3 regions of the Cellulosimicrobium sp. JZ28 genome follow, and region 2 is predicted to be linked to each of the others. Evidence: riboswitches for the same ligand, from Rfam matches in the RefSeq annotation. Region 2 holds a riboswitch; each other region holds the start of a gene.
The links. Region 2 has a riboswitch for thiamine pyrophosphate ahead of BJP59_RS15160 (thiamine ABC transporter substrate-binding protein). Riboswitches for the same ligand answer to the same signal wherever they lie in the genome.
Positions count from the first base shown of each region.

Region 1: linked by a shared signal. The riboswitch ahead of thiD (bifunctional hydroxymethylpyrimidine kinase/phosphomethylpyrimidine kinase) and the one ahead of BJP59_RS15160 (thiamine ABC transporter substrate-binding protein) in region 2 are both predicted to bind thiamine pyrophosphate.
Region 3: linked by a shared signal. The riboswitch ahead of BJP59_RS12960 (TenA family protein) and the one ahead of BJP59_RS15160 (thiamine ABC transporter substrate-binding protein) in region 2 are both predicted to bind thiamine pyrophosphate.

Region 1 is NZ_CP017660.1:1,462,790-1,467,693, reverse strand. It holds partial or broken gene BJP59_RS06750 (quinone oxidoreductase family protein) at 1-371, shown strand, start outside; gene BJP59_RS06745 (hypothetical protein) at 368-649, shown strand; gene BJP59_RS06740 (DUF4862 family protein) at 686-1,696, shown strand; gene thiD (bifunctional hydroxymethylpyrimidine kinase/phosphomethylpyrimidine kinase) at 1,770-2,741, opposite strand; TPP riboswitch at 2,735-2,829, opposite strand; gene BJP59_RS06730 (hypothetical protein) at 2,906-3,130, shown strand; gene BJP59_RS06725 (SDR family oxidoreductase) at 3,203-4,087, opposite strand; gene pheT (phenylalanine--tRNA ligase subunit beta) at 4,084-4,904, opposite strand, start outside.
Region 2 is NZ_CP017660.1:3,382,021-3,386,924, reverse strand. It holds gene BJP59_RS15170 (ABC transporter permease) at 1-282, opposite strand, end outside; gene BJP59_RS15165 (ABC transporter ATP-binding protein) at 279-1,049, opposite strand; TPP riboswitch at 1,359-1,463, shown strand; gene BJP59_RS15160 (thiamine ABC transporter substrate-binding protein) at 1,546-2,637, shown strand; gene BJP59_RS15155 (ABC transporter permease) at 2,726-4,441, shown strand; partial or broken gene BJP59_RS20360 (ABC transporter ATP-binding protein) at 4,441-4,904, shown strand, end outside.
Region 3 is NZ_CP017660.1:2,877,720-2,882,623, reverse strand. It holds gene BJP59_RS12980 (NAD(P)/FAD-dependent oxidoreductase) at 1-768, shown strand, start outside; tRNA gene BJP59_RS12975 (tRNA-Leu) at 920-996, shown strand; gene BJP59_RS12970 (VOC family protein) at 1,039-1,434, opposite strand; gene BJP59_RS12965 (VOC family protein) at 1,519-2,445, opposite strand; TPP riboswitch at 2,532-2,660, shown strand; gene BJP59_RS12960 (TenA family protein) at 2,651-3,403, shown strand; gene BJP59_RS20240 (helix-turn-helix domain-containing protein) at 3,517-3,999, shown strand; gene BJP59_RS12950 (DUF6882 domain-containing protein) at 4,067-4,904, shown strand, end outside.

The DNA.
Region 1 (4,904 bases), 1.9 Mb from region 2:
ACGTTCGACGCGTCGCTCGCGTCGCTGCGCCGCCGCGGCACGCTCGTCCTCTACGGCGGCTCGTCGGGGCAGGTCCCCCGTTCGACCCGCAGCGCCTCAACGCGGGCGGCTCGCTGTTCCTCACGCGGCCCAAGCTCGCCGACCACACGGCGACGCGCGCCGAGCTCGTCGAGCGCGCGACCGAGGTGCTCGGCGCCGTCGCGGGCGGCACGCTGCACGTGCGCGTCGGCGCGACGTTCCCGCTCGCCGACGCCGCCGACGCCCACCGCGCGCTCGAGGGACGGGCGACCACCGGCAAGGTGCTGCTCCGGCCCGCCGGGGCGGACGACGCTCCCGCCACCACGACCGGCACGACGACCGGCACCGCGTGAGCTGGGACTGGGTGCCGCCGCGTCCCGGCGAGGAGGACGGCTCCGACGGCGGCCCCTCCCCCGCGCTGCGCCGCACCGTGACCGTGCTCGCCGTGCTGCTCACCGCGGTGTTCGTCGTCTACTACGTGACCGTGGCGGTGCGCCAGCAGGCGGACGCGTGCGTCGCCGACCGGCCCGCGGGCGTCGCGGTGCAGGACGTCGAGGCACGGTGGCGCTGGGTCCCGCCGGGCTACGCGTGCGAGTACGCCACCGCCGACCAGGACGTCGCCCGCGCCTGACGCGTGAGGCACCCCCACCACGACCGACGAGGACCGATGACCGACCTGCACGACCGCCCCCTGACCCTGCTCGGTGCCTACGCCCTCGCGGGCGTCCCCGACCCGGGCGGCTGGTACGCCGCCCTCGACGAGGACGGCCTCGGCGGCCTCGAGCACCCCGTCGACCCGGACGACCCGGGCGCGCTCGCGACGACCGCGGCCGCGCTGCCGGCGCACTGGGCGCTGCTGCCGACGACGGTCGCCGCGACGGCCCGCCGCGCCGGGGCCGACCGCTCCTACGGCCTCGCGTCCGACGACGAGGAGGGTCGGCGCGAGGCGGTCGACGGCGTCGCACGCGTCCTCGCGGCCGTGACCCGGCTCGCCGAGGCGGAGGGTCGACGGCGCGTCGTCGCGGTCGAGCTCCAGTCCGCGCCCGGTCCGGGCCGCGGCTCCGGCGCGGCGCTCGCGCGCAGCCTCACCGAGCTCGCCGCCGTCGCGCCCGCCGGGCTGCCGCTCGTGGTGGAGCACTGCGACGCACCACGCCCGTGGGGCGTCGCGGAGAAGGGCTTCCTCGCGCTCGACGACGAGATCGCCGCCGTCGCGCGCGCGGCCCGGGACACCGGCCACCCCCTGCACGTCGGGCTCAACTGGGGCCGGTCCGCCATCGAGGGGCGCAGCGCCGCGACGCCCGTCGAGCACGCGCGGGCGGCCGCGGGCGCGGGCCTCCTCGCGAGCGCGATGCTCTCCGGTGCCGCGGGCCGGCCCGGCCGGTGGGGCGCGCCGTGGGCGGACGCGCACGTGCCGCCTCACGGTCCGGACCCCGCGCTCCCCGGCCCGGACGAGTCGATGCTCGGCCCGGCCGAGGTGCGCGAGTTCCTCGCCGCGGCCGGGCCCGTCCCGCTCGTCGGCGCGAAGGTGACGACGCGGCCCGCGGACGCCCCGCCCGCGCAGCGCCTCGCCGTCGCGCGCGCGACGCTCGCCGTGCTCCGCGACGCGCTGGCCGACCTCGACACCGACCGCGGAGCCGACCGCAGGGCCGCCCACGCACCGAGCCGCCCCACGGCCTGAGCGCGTCCCGCGGGCCGGGCGCAGGCACGTCACGGCAGCCCGGGCTCGCCCGGTCGGCCCGGTCGGCCTGGGCTCAGCCCGGCCGCACGGGCGCCGAGCGGTGCAGGTGGTCCACGGGCCCCCGGCCCGTCCCCACCCGCAGCGCGGCGCCGGCACGCAGCGCGCCCGTGAGCCACTCCTTCGCCTCGCGGGCCGCTTCCTCCCAGCTCGCGCGCTGCGGTCGCAGCGCCGCGAGCGCCGCCGAGAGCGAGCACCCCGTGCCGTGGGTGTGGGGCGTGTCGACGCGCTCGGCGTCGAACGTCGTGACGGTGGCCGCCCCCGGCGCGCGGCCCGTCGTCGGCCCGGGCGCGGGGACGACGAGCGCGTCGGGCGACGTGCGTCCGGTGAGGTGACCGCCCTTGAGCAGCACGACGGCGTCGCTCGCGGTCGCGTACGCCGTCGCCTGGCGCAGGGCGTCGTCCCACGTCGTCGCGGGCTCCTGCCCGCCGAGGACGGCGAGCTCGGGCAGGTTCGGCGTGACGACGTCGGCGCGCGCGGCGAGGTCGCGCACGGCCTGCTCGGCGCCCGCGTCGAGCAGGCGGTGGCCGGACGTGGCGACCATCACCGGGTCCAGGACGACCCAGGGCCGCGGACCGCCCGCGGCGGCGCGCGCCGCGGCGAGGTCGTCGAGCCACTCCCCGACGGTGCGGGCGTTCGCCTCGTCCGCGACCATGCCGATCTTCACGGCGTCGACCTCGACGTCGTCGGACACGGCGTCGAGCTGCGCGCGCAGGAACGCCGGCCCGGGGACGTGCACCGACCGCACGCCGTGGGTGTTCTGCGCGACGAGCGCCGTGGTGACGGCCATGCCGTAGGCGCCGTGCGCGCAGAACGCCTTGAGGTCGGCCTGGATCCCGGCGCCGCCGGTCGGGTCGGTCCCCGCGACGGAGAGGACGCGGGGGCGGGACGGTGCCGGGTCGGGCCGACGGCCCGGGTCGGGCCGGCGGTCACGGTCCGCGGGAGCGGAGGCCGGGTCGGAGGTGTGCCGAGGCAGGGCGAGCGTCATCGCGCGGACATCCCTTCGCTGGTACGAGCCAGATCAGGTTCGACGGGTCTCATCTCAGCCCCGGTGCGGGGCACCCCGTGTCGCGGGCCATGCTACGCGGCGACCCGTCGCTTTTCACCCGCCCCGACGCGTGAGACGACGCGCGTGCGCGCGTCTTTCCGGGTATGACGCAGCACGTCGCCCCCGCGACCCGCCCCTTCCTGCCGGACGCGCCCGTCCCGGTCCAGGTGCCCGCCCTCTGCACCACGTACGACCGCGACGGCCGGCGGGTCGTGCTCACGGGCGTCGTCACGCACGACGCGGGTGGCCTCGTGGCGTTCGAGTACGAGCACCCCGAGCGGGGCCTGTGGCACGTGTGGGTCGACCGGGACGCGTGCGTCCCGCTGTGACCCGGTGCCCGGACGCACGGACGCCGCCCGACCGGGGGGTCGGGCGGCGTCGGCCGTACGGGGCGCGTGCGCTCAGCGGGCGGGGAGCTCCCCCGGCATCGGGTCGTCGGAGCCCCAGCGCGTGACGCGCAGCCGACGGCCGTCGGGACCGGGCAGCGCGACGCCCGCGCGGGCGGCCTCCTGGGCGGCCGCGCGGAGCGACCCGGGCGAGTCGTGCGTCACGCGCACGAACGACCCCGAGAACGCGTCGAGCTCGCCGCGGGCGATCGCGACGACCATCTCGACCGTGCGCTCGACGGGCGTCCACTCCGTGCGGCCCTCGTGCATGACCATGGACGCCGTCATGTCGGTCTGCACGACGCCCGGCGACACCTCGAAGGTCCGCAGCCCGAGCGCGTGGCCCGAGCGGTGGAGGTTCGCCCCGAGACGCAGGAGCGCCGTCTTGCTCGCGTTGTACGCGCTCGCGCCCTCCATGTCGTGCGAGCCCGCGCCGCTGTTGAGGTCGACGACGCGGCCGCCGCCGCGCGCGAGCATCCCGGGGACGACGGCGCGCGCGAGCAGGAACGGCCCGCGCACGTTGGTCTCCAGGACGGCCCACCACTCGTCGGGGTCCGCCTCCCAGAGCGGCACCTCGGCGTCGACCCGGCCCGCGTTGTTGACGAGCAGGTCCACGCTCCCGAGCGCGGCCTCGGCCTCGCGGACGGCCGCGGCCACCGCCGCCGCGTCGGTCACGTCCGCCGTGACGACGACGGCCCGGCCCGCGCCGTCGAGCGCGGCGATTTCGTCGGCCACCCCGGCGAGCCGGCCCGCGTCGCGCGCGAGGAGCGCGACGTCGAGGCCGGACGCGGCGAGCCCGACGGCGACCGCCCGGCCGATGCCGCGCGACGCCCCGGTGACGAGCGCGGTCCGTGCGGGCGCCACGTCCGGCGTCGTGCCCTCCCCCGGTGCGCCGCTCATGCGCGCAGCTCCGCCCCGACGCGCTCGCGCGCGGCGGCCACGGCGCCCTCCCGGACCCGCGCGACGTCGTCGGCGGTGAGGGTGCGGTCCGCGGCGCGCAGCCGCAGCGAGAACGCGAGCGACTTGCGCCCGGCGCCCACCTGCTCGCCCGTGAAGACGTCGAACAGCACGACCTCCTCCGCGAGCTCGCCGGCGCCCTCGACGACCGCGGCGCGCAGCGCCTCGGCCGGCACGTCGGCGGCGACGACGAACGCGAGGTCCTCCTTCGCCGCCGGGAACCCGGAGACCGGGGTCGCCTGGACGGGCTCGTCGGACGCACCCGCGACGAGCGCCGACAGGTCGAGCTCGAACGCCACGGAGCGGGCGGGCAGGCCGACGTTCTCGAGCACCTTGGGGTGCAGCTCGCCCGCGTGCCCGACGACCGTCCCGTCGGCGAGCTCGAGGCGCGCGCAGCGGCCCGGGTGGAACGGGGCCCGCGCGGTGTCGGCGACCACGCGCACGGCGTCGTCCCCCCGCAGACCGGCGCGGTCCGCGACCAGGCGCGCCGCGTCGAGCGCGTCCGTCCAGTCCGCCGGCCGGCCGGAGCCCCACCAGCCCGCCCGCTCGCGACGACCGACCAGGACGCCCGCGACGTGGCGCGGCTGCGCCGGAAGGGCGGCCTCGATCGCGGCGAGGTCGTCGTCGGAGGGACGCACCCCGCCGGGCAGCGACGGCGCGGCCGGGGCGCCCGGGCGCGGGTGCGTCACGAGCCCGACCTCGAAAACGGCGACGTCCCCGAGCCCGCGGCCCACGTTGCGGCGCGTGGTCTCCAGGAGCG
Region 2 (4,904 bases):
GCGCGCGCCGAGGTCGCGCGCCAGGTCCGCCGGGACGAGGCTGCGCGCACCGCCCACCTGGGCCGACGTCGACATCAGCGCGTCCCCGGCCGACGACGCGCCGCGCACGTACGCGTCCGCCTGGACCGACGAGGCGACGATGCCGTCGAACGTGGTCGCGAGCATCGCGCGCAGCGCGAACGTGCCGGTCACGAACGCGACGCCGATCGTCACGGCGAGGACCGAGAGGACGAGCTGCGCGCCGTGCGCGCGCACGCCGCGCAGCGCGATCCGGCCCATCATCGGGCGGCCGCCGTCGTCGCTGCCGGGGCGGCGTGCGCCGGGGCCGGCGCGGCGGGCGTGAGGGAGCCCAGCGTGTCGAGGACCGCCTGGGGCGTGGGGTCGTGGAGCTCGGTCACGAGGCGGCCGTCCGCGAGGAAGAGCACCCGGTGGGCGTACGACGCCGCGGTCGGGTCGTGCGTGACCATCGCGACGGACTGGCCGAGGTCGTCCACGGACGCGCGCAGGAAGCCCAGGACCTCCGCGGCGGCGCGCGAGTCGAGGTTCCCCGTCGGCTCGTCCGCGAGCACGATCGCGGGCCGCGACACCAGCGCCCGCGCGCACGCGACCCGCTGCTGCTGCCCGCCCGACAGCTCGGCGGGCCGGTGCCCCAGCCGGGGGCGCAGGCCCACGGCGTCGACCACGCGGTCGAACCACTCCCGGTCTACGGGGCGCCGGGCGATCGCGAGCGGCAGCACGATGTTCTCCTCCGCCGTGAGCGTCGGCACGAGGTTGAACGACTGGAAGACGAACCCCAGGCGCGTGCGCCGCAGGCGCGTCAGCCGGCGCTCGCTCATCGCGGAGACGGTCTCGCCGTCGACGACGACGGTCCCAGCCGTGGGGGAGTCGAGCCCCGCGAGGCAGTGCAGGAGCGTGGACTTCCCGGACCCGGACGGGCCCATGATCGCCGTCAGCCGACCCTTCTCGACGTCCACGTCCACGCCGTCGAGCGCACGCACCGCGGCCTCGCCGCGCCCGTACGTCTTCACCAGCCCGCGCGCGGTGGCAATCGCGGGTCGTGCACCGCCCTCGGCGCCCTCAGCGGGCGCGCCCTCGCGCGGGGTGCTCCGCCGTGCCGCACCTGTCGTCGTCACGTCCTCGTCCGTCCTCTCGTCGTGCCGCTGCGCGGGAGCGTCGTGGCTCGCCGGGCGGCGTCGTCCTGTGGTGGCCGCCGGGGCTCCCGGCGGCCGTACCGAACCTCCCGCGGCGCGCGTGCCCGCGGCATCGGGGACAGGCCCCGAACCGTCCCTGGTCCGCGGTCTCCGGTGCTCAGGGTTCTCTCAGGGGACTCTCCGGGTGAGGGGCCGGTGTAGGCTCGCGGTGAACGACAGGGGAGCTCCTGGAGGAGCTGAGAGTGCGGACCACCGCAGACCCTCGAACCTGATCCGGTTAGCACCGGTGGAGGAAGTCGGGATTCTCGATCACCTGCTCGCGCGGTCCGTCGCGCCCACCCGGCGCGCGGCTCGTCGGGCCGGTGGACCCCTCCTGAACGTCCAGGGAGGACACATGCAGCACACGACCACCGTCGCCCGCCGCGGCCGGGCCCTCGCGACCGGCGTGGGCGCGACGCTCGCGCTCCTCGCCCTCGCGGCCTGCTCGGGTGGTGACGGCGCCGGGGGCGACGACGCGTCGTCGGGCAGCGGGGGCACGGTCACCCTGGTGACCCACGACTCCTTCGCGGTGAGCGACGACGTGCTCGCCGCGTTCGAGGAGGAGAGCGGGCTCACCGTCGAGCAGGTCGCGCCCGGCGACGGCGGCGCGCTGGTCAACCAGCTGATCCTCACGAAGGACTCGCCGCTCGGCGACGTCGTGTTCGGGATCGACAACACCTTCGCGTCGCGCGCGATCGACGAGGGCGTCCTCGAGCCGTACACGCCCGCGGACGTCTCGGAGTCCGCCGCGTCGTACGCGGTCGGCGACCGCGGTGAGCTCACCGCCGTCGACCTCGGGGACGTGTGCGTCAACGTGGACCACGCGTGGTTCGCGGACGCGGGGATCCCCGAGCCCGTGACGCTCGAGGACCTGGCGAAGCCGGAGTACCGGGACCTCCTCGTCGTGACCAACCCCGCGACGTCGTCGCCGGGCCTCGCGTTCCTCCTCGCGACCGTCGGGGCGTTCGGCGAGGACGGCTGGGAGGACTACTGGGCGGACCTGCGCGCCAACGGCGTGAAGGTCGTCGACGGCTGGTCCGACGCGTACTACGTCGACTTCTCCGGCTCGGAGGGCGCGGGGCCGCGCCCGCTCGTGCTGTCGTACTCGACGTCGCCCGCGTTCACGCTCACCGAGGACGGCTCCGCGTCGACCACGGGCGCGCTGCTCGACACGTGCTTCCGCCAGGTCGAGTACGCGGGCGTGCTCGCGAACGCGAAGAACCCCGAGGGCGCGCAGCAGCTCCTCGACTTCCTCGTGAGCGAGACGTTCCAGGCCGACGTCGCCGACCAGATGTACATGTACCCCGCCGACGACTCCGTCACGCTGCCCGACGGCTGGGCCGAGTTCGCGCCGCTCGCCGACGAACCCTTCGAGGTCGCGCCCGCCGACGTCTCGGCGCACCGCGACGAGTGGATCAAGGCATGGACGGCGACGGTCGTCGACTGACCCCCGGTCCCCGAGCGACCACGGCTCTCCCTCGCGGGGTAGAGCCGTGGTCGCTCGGGGTAGAGCCGTGGTCGCGCGGGGGAGAGCCGTGGTGAGGGGTCGGGAGGTCCGGCGGGGCGGCGTCGGGCGCGGGGTGCTGTGGGGTCTGGCGGCGGCGGTGCCGCTCGCGTTCCTCGGGGTGTTCTTCGCGTGGCCGGTCGTCACGCTCGTGGCGCGCGGGTTCGTCGGGGACGACGGCGGCCTCGACCTCTCGGGGTTCGCGGAGGTCTTCTCGGAGCCCCGCACGTGGCGGATCGTCGGCCTCACGCTCTGGCAGGCCGTGCTCGGCACGGCGCTGTCGCTGCTGCTCGGCGTGCCCGGCGCGTACGTGCTGTACCGGTGCCGGTTCCCCGGGCGCCGGGTCGTGCGCGCGCTCGTCACGGTGCCGTTCGTGCTCCCGACCGTCGTCGTCGGCGTCGCGTTCCGGTCGTTGCTCGTGCAGGGCGGCCCGCTCGGGTTCCTGCGGCTCGACGAGACGTTCGCCGCGATCGTCGTCGCGCTCGTGTTCTTCAACTACTCCGTCGTGGTGCGCACGGTCGGCGGCCTCTGGGAGCACCTCGACCCGCGCGCCGAGCAGGCGGCGCGCGCCCTCGGCGCGACGCCGTGGCGCGCGTTCCGCACCGTGACGCTCCCGGCGCTCACGCCCGCGATCGCGAGCGCCGCGTCGATCGTCTTCCTCTTCTGCGCGACGGCGTTCGGCGTCGTGCTCGTGCTCGGCGGCATCCGCTACGGGACGATCGAGACGGAGATCTGGATCCAGACCACGCAGTTCCTCGACCTGCGCACCGCGGCGGTGCTGTCGGTCGTGCAGCTCGTGGTCGTCGCGGCGGCGCTCACGGTCGCGAATCGCACGCGGGCCCGGCGCGAGCGCGCCCTCAACCTGTCGTCGTCGGCGTCGTCCGCCCACCCGCTGCGCCTGTGGCGCGACGGCCGCCCGACGGGCGACCTCGCGCCCGCGGCGCTCACCGCGGCCGTGGTGGTCGTGCTCGTCGGGCTGCCGCTCGGCACGCTCGTCGTGCGCTCGTTCCGCGTCCCGGGCGGCGGCTGGGGCCTCGACAACTACGCGAACCTCGGCACCACGGGCGGGCGCAACGCGCTGTCCGTCACCGTGTGGGAGGCGGCGGGCAACTCGCTGCGCACCGCCGCGCTCGCGACCGTGCTCGCCGTCGTGATCGGGGGCCTCGTGGCGCTCGTCGTGTCCCGGCGCCCGCGCTCGCGCGGCGGGCGGCGCGCGATCTCGGTGCTCGACTCGGTGTTCATGCTCCCGCTCGGGGTCTCCGCGGTGACCGTCGGCTTCGGCTTCCTCGTCACGCTCGACCGGCCGCTCGGCCTCGACGTCGACCTGCGCACGTCGGGGCTGCTGGTGCCGATCGCGCAGGCGGTCGTCGCGACGCCGCTCGTCGTGCGCACGGTCCTGCCGACGCTGCGCGCCATCGACCCGCGCCTGCGCGAGGCCGCCGCGACCCTCGGCGCCGCGCCCGGGCGCGTGTTCCGCACGGTCGACGGCCCGATCGCCGCGCGCTCGCTCGGCCTCGCCGTCGGGTTCGCGTTCGCCGTCTCGCTCGGGGAGTTCGGCGCGACGTCGTTCCTCGCCCGCCCGGACAGCGCGACCCTGCCGGTCGTGATCTTCCGGCTCATCGGGCGCCCGGGCGCCGAGAACTACGGCATGGCGCTCGCGGCGAGCGTCGTGCTCGCGCTGCTCACCGCGACCGTGATGCTGCTCGCCGAGCGGTTGCGCGGCGACCGACCCGGAGGAGAGTTCTGATGGTGCAGACCGACCCCGCCCCCGCGCGCGCGGGCGCGCCGGAGCCGTCGCGCCCCGGCCCCGGCACCGGGGAGGCCGCCGGGCTCGCGGTGCGCGACGTCGTCGTGCGGTACGGCGGGCGCGGCGACGGGGGAGCGCGCACCGACCCCGGCACGACGGCGGTCGCGGGCGTCACGCTCGACGTCGCGCCCGGCGAGGTGCTCGCCCTGCTCGGGCCGAGCGGCTGCGGCAAGTCGAGCCTGCTGCGCGCCGTCGCGGGGCTCGAGCCGGTCGCCGCGGGCTCCGTGGCGTGGGACGGCCGCGACCTCACGGGCGTCCCCGTGCACCGCCGCGGGTTCGGGCTCATGTTCCAGGAGGGCCAGCTCTTCCCGCACCGCGACGTCGCGGGCAACGTCGCCTACGGGATCGCGGGGCTGCCGCGCGCCGAGCGCGACGCGCGCGTGGCCGAGCTGCTCGACGTCGT
Region 3 (4,904 bases), 500 kb from region 2:
CTCGACGAGCTGAAGAAGCGCGGCATCGAGTTCCACCTCAGCACGTTCCTGTCGTCGTGCGTGGACGGCCACGTCGTCACGTCGACCGGGGTCGAGTTCGACTCCGACACGATCGTGTGGACCGCGGGCGTCAAGGCGAACCCGGTCCTCAAGGAGTCGTCCGACCTCCCCGTCGACAAGCTGGGCCGCATCACCGTGCTGCCGACGCTCCAGGTCGCGGACGCCGACGGCAACGTCGTGCCGAACGCGTGGGCCGCGGGCGACTGCGCCGCCGTCCCGGACGTGCTGAACCCGGGCAAGTTCTGCCCGCCGAACGCGCAGCACGCCATCCGTGAGGCCACGCGCCTCGCCGACAACCTCGCGCTCGAGCTGCACAGCGAGCCGCCGGTCGAGTACCGCCACAAGAGCGTCGGTACGGTCGCGTCGCTCGGCCTGTACAAGGGCGTCGCGGAGCTGTTCGGCGTGTTCAAGCTCCGCGGGACGCTCGCGTGGCTCATGCACCGCAGCTACCACGTCATGGCGATGCCGACGGGGAACCGCAAGATCCGCATCTTCATCGGCTGGATCGGCCAGTTCCTCATGGGCCGCGAGCTCGTGTCGCTCGGCTCGCTGCACGACCCGCGCGCGGAGTTCCGCGCCGCGTCCGTCCCGCCCAAGAAGGACGGCGACCCGGTCAAGCAGACCGCGCAGGGCTCGGCGGCCGCGGCGGAGTCCGGTGCGGGCACCGTCGACGCCGACGACCGGACGCCGGCGGCGAAGGCCTCCTGAGGTCGCGGCCGGGCCCGGCCCGGCCGTCGTGCCCGACGACGAGGGGCGAGCCGCGCGTGCGGCTCGCCCCTCGTCGCGTCCCGGTCCCGAGCGGGCGGCCGTCGTGGCGACGGGCCCGGGGAGCCCCGCGCGCGCGGTAGATTCGGCCCGCGCCCCCATGGCCCAACTGGCAGAGGCGGCCGGCTTAAACCCGGCGTGTTCCGGGTTCGAGTCCCGGTGGGGGCACCATGCCGACGGGCGGTCGGCTCCGAGGCGCCAGGCCTCCCCGGGCTAGGACAGCCCCGTCGGGCCCTCCGGCTCGGCCGGGAGAGCGGCCTCCTGGCCGAGGATCACGACGGTGCCGTCCGGGTCCTGTACGCGCGCGACGCGCTCGCCCCACGGCTGGTCCGCGGGCGGCTCCAGGACGGGCACGCCCGCGGCCGCGAGGTGCTCGACGGCGCGGTCGCAGTCGTCGACGTACACCCACAGCACGACGCGGGTGTCCGCCGGAGGCGGGTCGCCCTGCCCGAGCCCGAGCGGCGACCGGCCCACGCGCACGCTCACGTAGACGGGCGGGCCGTCGTCGGGGAACGCGTACTCGACCGTCCCGCGCAGCAGGTCGCGGTAGAAGCCGAGGGACCGGTCGAGGTCGGCCACGGTGAGGACGGGGAAGAGGCTGCGGAACACGGTCGCTCCTCGGTGCGCTCGGCGGGTCCTCCCATCGTGCGCCTCGTGCCCCGGGCGCGCGCTCCGTGCCCGGGGCGCCGCGCCTCAGCGCGCGAGCAGCTCCTCGGTCGTGGTACCCGGGACGGACAGCGTCACGCGCGTGCCCCACGGGTCGTGCACGACGACGGAGCGGCCGTCGTCCGCGTGCTCCAGCCCGCGGGCGCGGAGGCGCGCGACGAGCGCGTCGAGGTCCTCGCGGCCCGGCACCGTGACGGCGACGTCGCCGAGCCCGAGGCTCGCGGCGCGGGGCCCGGCGCCCGCGCTGTTCCACACGTTCATCGCGACGTGGTGGTGGTACCCGCCCGCGGACGCGAAGAGCGCCCCGCTGTACCCGGTGAGCGTCGCCTCGAAGCCGACGGCGTCGACGTAGAAGGCGTGGGCGGTCGCGACGTCGCCCACCTGGAGGTGCACGTGGCCGACGCGGCCCGCGAGCGAGGGGCCGGCGTCGAACGTCTCCTGGTCGAGGTGCGTGCGCAGGTAGGCGTTCGGGTCGAGGAACGTCGTCGTCATGAGGATCTGGCCGTGCTCGCGCACCCACGTCTCGCGGGGGCGGTCGGTGTAGAGCTCGACGCCGTTGCCCTCGGGGTCGGTGAAGTAGAACGCCTCGCTGACGAGGTGGTCGCTCGACCCGACGAAGGTGCCGCGGCGGTCCTGCGCGGCGCGGTAGACGGTCGCGGCGAGGCTCGGGCCGTCGTCGAACAGGAAGGCCGTGTGGAACAGGCCGGCCTGGCGCGGGTCGACGGGCGGCAGCCCGGGCGTGTGCACGAGGCGCAGCATGGGTGTGCGGCCGCGGCCCAGCACACGGTGCACCTCCGAGCCGCGCGACCGCTCCTCGAGCGGGGCGAGGGCGAACGCGCCCGTGTAGTACGAGGTCATGAGCTCGAGGTCGCCCACGCGCAGCGTGACGGCGTCCATGCTCGTGGACGGGGACAGGAGGCGGTCGGTCGGCGCGCCCGGCGTGCTCGTGGTCATGTCTCCTCCAACTTGTTGTCGCTACAACTATATTCCCACGCCGTGGCGAGGGCTGCCGCAGCCACGTCGTCCTTGCTAGGGTCGGCGCGAACCACGCGGGGCGTCCCGCCCAGGCCACGGCCTGGGCCGAGGGACTGAGACGAGCGGTACGGCCGCCCGGACCCGTCGAACCTGATCTCGCTAGCACGAGCGGAGGAACGTGGGCATGACGACGCCTGCTGCCATCACCCTGAACCCTGTCCTCGCGGACGACCCGACCGCGCTCGTCCGGCAGGAGGAGACCGGCTTCACCGCCGACCTCGCCCGCCGGTACGCGGACCTCTTCGAGACGTTCTACGACCACCCCTTCCTGGCCGGGCTGCGCGACGGCTCCGTCGAGCCCGCCGCGGTCCGCCACTACGTGGGCCAGGACCACCAGTACCTCACGGCCTACCTACGCTGCTACGGCCTCGGCATGGCCCTCGCGCCCGACCGGTCGTGGGCGGCCTACTTCCATGACAAGGCCGGATTCCTCCTCGACGACGAGTCGCACGCGCACCACGCGATGTGCGACTTCCTCGGCGTGACGTACGAGGAGGCGCAGACGCACCGCCTCGCGCCGAGCGCGCAGGCCTACGTGGACCACATGACGGCGGCCGGCCGCGACTCGCTCGGCGTGCTGCTCGCCGCGCTGCTGCCGTGCCCGTGGACCTACATCTGGTCCGCGCGGCGCTTCTGGCTCGGCGAGCGCGAGACGACGCCCGGCGCCCTCGGCGACGACCACCCGCTCGCGGGCTGGTGGCAGTTCTACGCGGCCGAGCGCACCGAGGACGTCCTCACGGACCTGCGCGCACGCCTCGACGCGCTCGCCGCGGACGCGGGCGAGGCGGAGCGCGCGCGCATGGAGCGCGCGTTCGAGCTGAGCTGCCGCCACGAGATCCGCTTCTGGCAGATGGCCTGGTCGCTCGAGCGCTGGTGACCCGTCCGGCCGGGCGCGCGGCCGGCGTCGCGTCGTGCGCCCGGCCTTACGCCAGCAGCAGATACCCACCCGGGTGCCTCGGCACTCGGGTGGGCCGCGGGTAGCGTGAACGCATGGACGCGACGAGCGCGGTGCCGGGCACGCTGCCGGACGTGGTGCCGGACGGGGTGACGCCCAGCCCCCGCTCCCGGGCGGGCGGACGGGCGGAGCCCCTCCTGCGCCACGTCATCGGGGGGATCCTGCGGCGGGCGCGGCTCGCGCAGGGGCGCACGCTCGTCGACGTCGCGGCCGCCGCGCGCGTCTCCACCGCCTACCTGTCCGAGGTGGAGCGCGGGCGCAAGGAGGCGTCGTCCGAGGTCCTCGCCGCCGTGTGCGGCGCCCTCGGCCTGCGGCTCGTCGACCTCGTCGCCCGCACGGGCGAGGAGCTCCGGCCGCTCGCGCCCGTCCGCGTGCTGTCCTCCGCGCGAGAGCGCGGTGCCCTCTCCGCGCCACGGCACGTCGCCCCGGTGGGCGAGCCCGTGCGGGACCTCCCCGTCGCCGAGACGCTCCGACGTCCGACGGCGCGCGCCGGCGACGTCCTGCTCCTCGCGGCCTGAGCGGCGGTCCCGTCGCACCGCGTGTCGTGCGGGGGCCGGGCGCCGTGCGCGCCGCTACCGTCGGTCCATGACGGAGCCGCAGACCGCGCACGGCACGGCAGCCCAGGACGTCCCGGCCCTCCAGGACCTCGTCGACGACGCCGCGTTCCTCTCCCACGAGCACCAGCTCCACCTGACGGACCTCCACGGCGACGACGCCTGGGCCGCCGACCTGACCACCGGGGTCTTCACCTTCACCGCGCCCGACGGCGGGACCGCGACGTGCCGCCTCCAGTTCCTCGGCACGGCCGCGCCCGGGCCGGGCACGTGGATGTGGGCGTGGCAGAACGTCAACGGCTTCCCCGACGCCGTGCTCACCGCCGCCGAGAGCACGCGCCGGACCGGGCTGCGCGAGGCCGCCGAGCCGGAGCTCCCGCTGGCCGACGACCTCGCCCACCGGCTCGCGCTCGCGGCCAAGGCCGTGACCGGCTCGTTCGCCCACTACAGCGCCCCCGTCGGCGGCGGCACGCGGGCGTGGTTCCTCCTGGACGACGCCGACCTCGCCCTGCCGGCACCGAGCGTGCCGCGCGTCGTGCGGACGCTGAGCGAAGGGCTGCTGTCCGTCACGGTCGTCGACCACCGGCGCGCCGTCGCGTCCTACGCGAGCGCACGTGGCCTGCCGGCCGTCGAGGACGGGACCGGCGCCGTCGTGCTGGACGTGCCCGACGGCACCGTGACCGTGCGGTTCGACGAGCGCGGACGGATCGCGGGCATCTCCGCGTCGTCCCGACGGACCGCCGCGCCCGAGGCCGCTGCGCCCGAGGCCGCTGCGCCCGAGGCCGCCGCGCCCCTGGCCGCCGAGCCCGAGGCCGCAGCGGCGGAGCCCGAGGCCGCGGCGTCGGAGCCGGCCTCGGCAGACCCTGCGG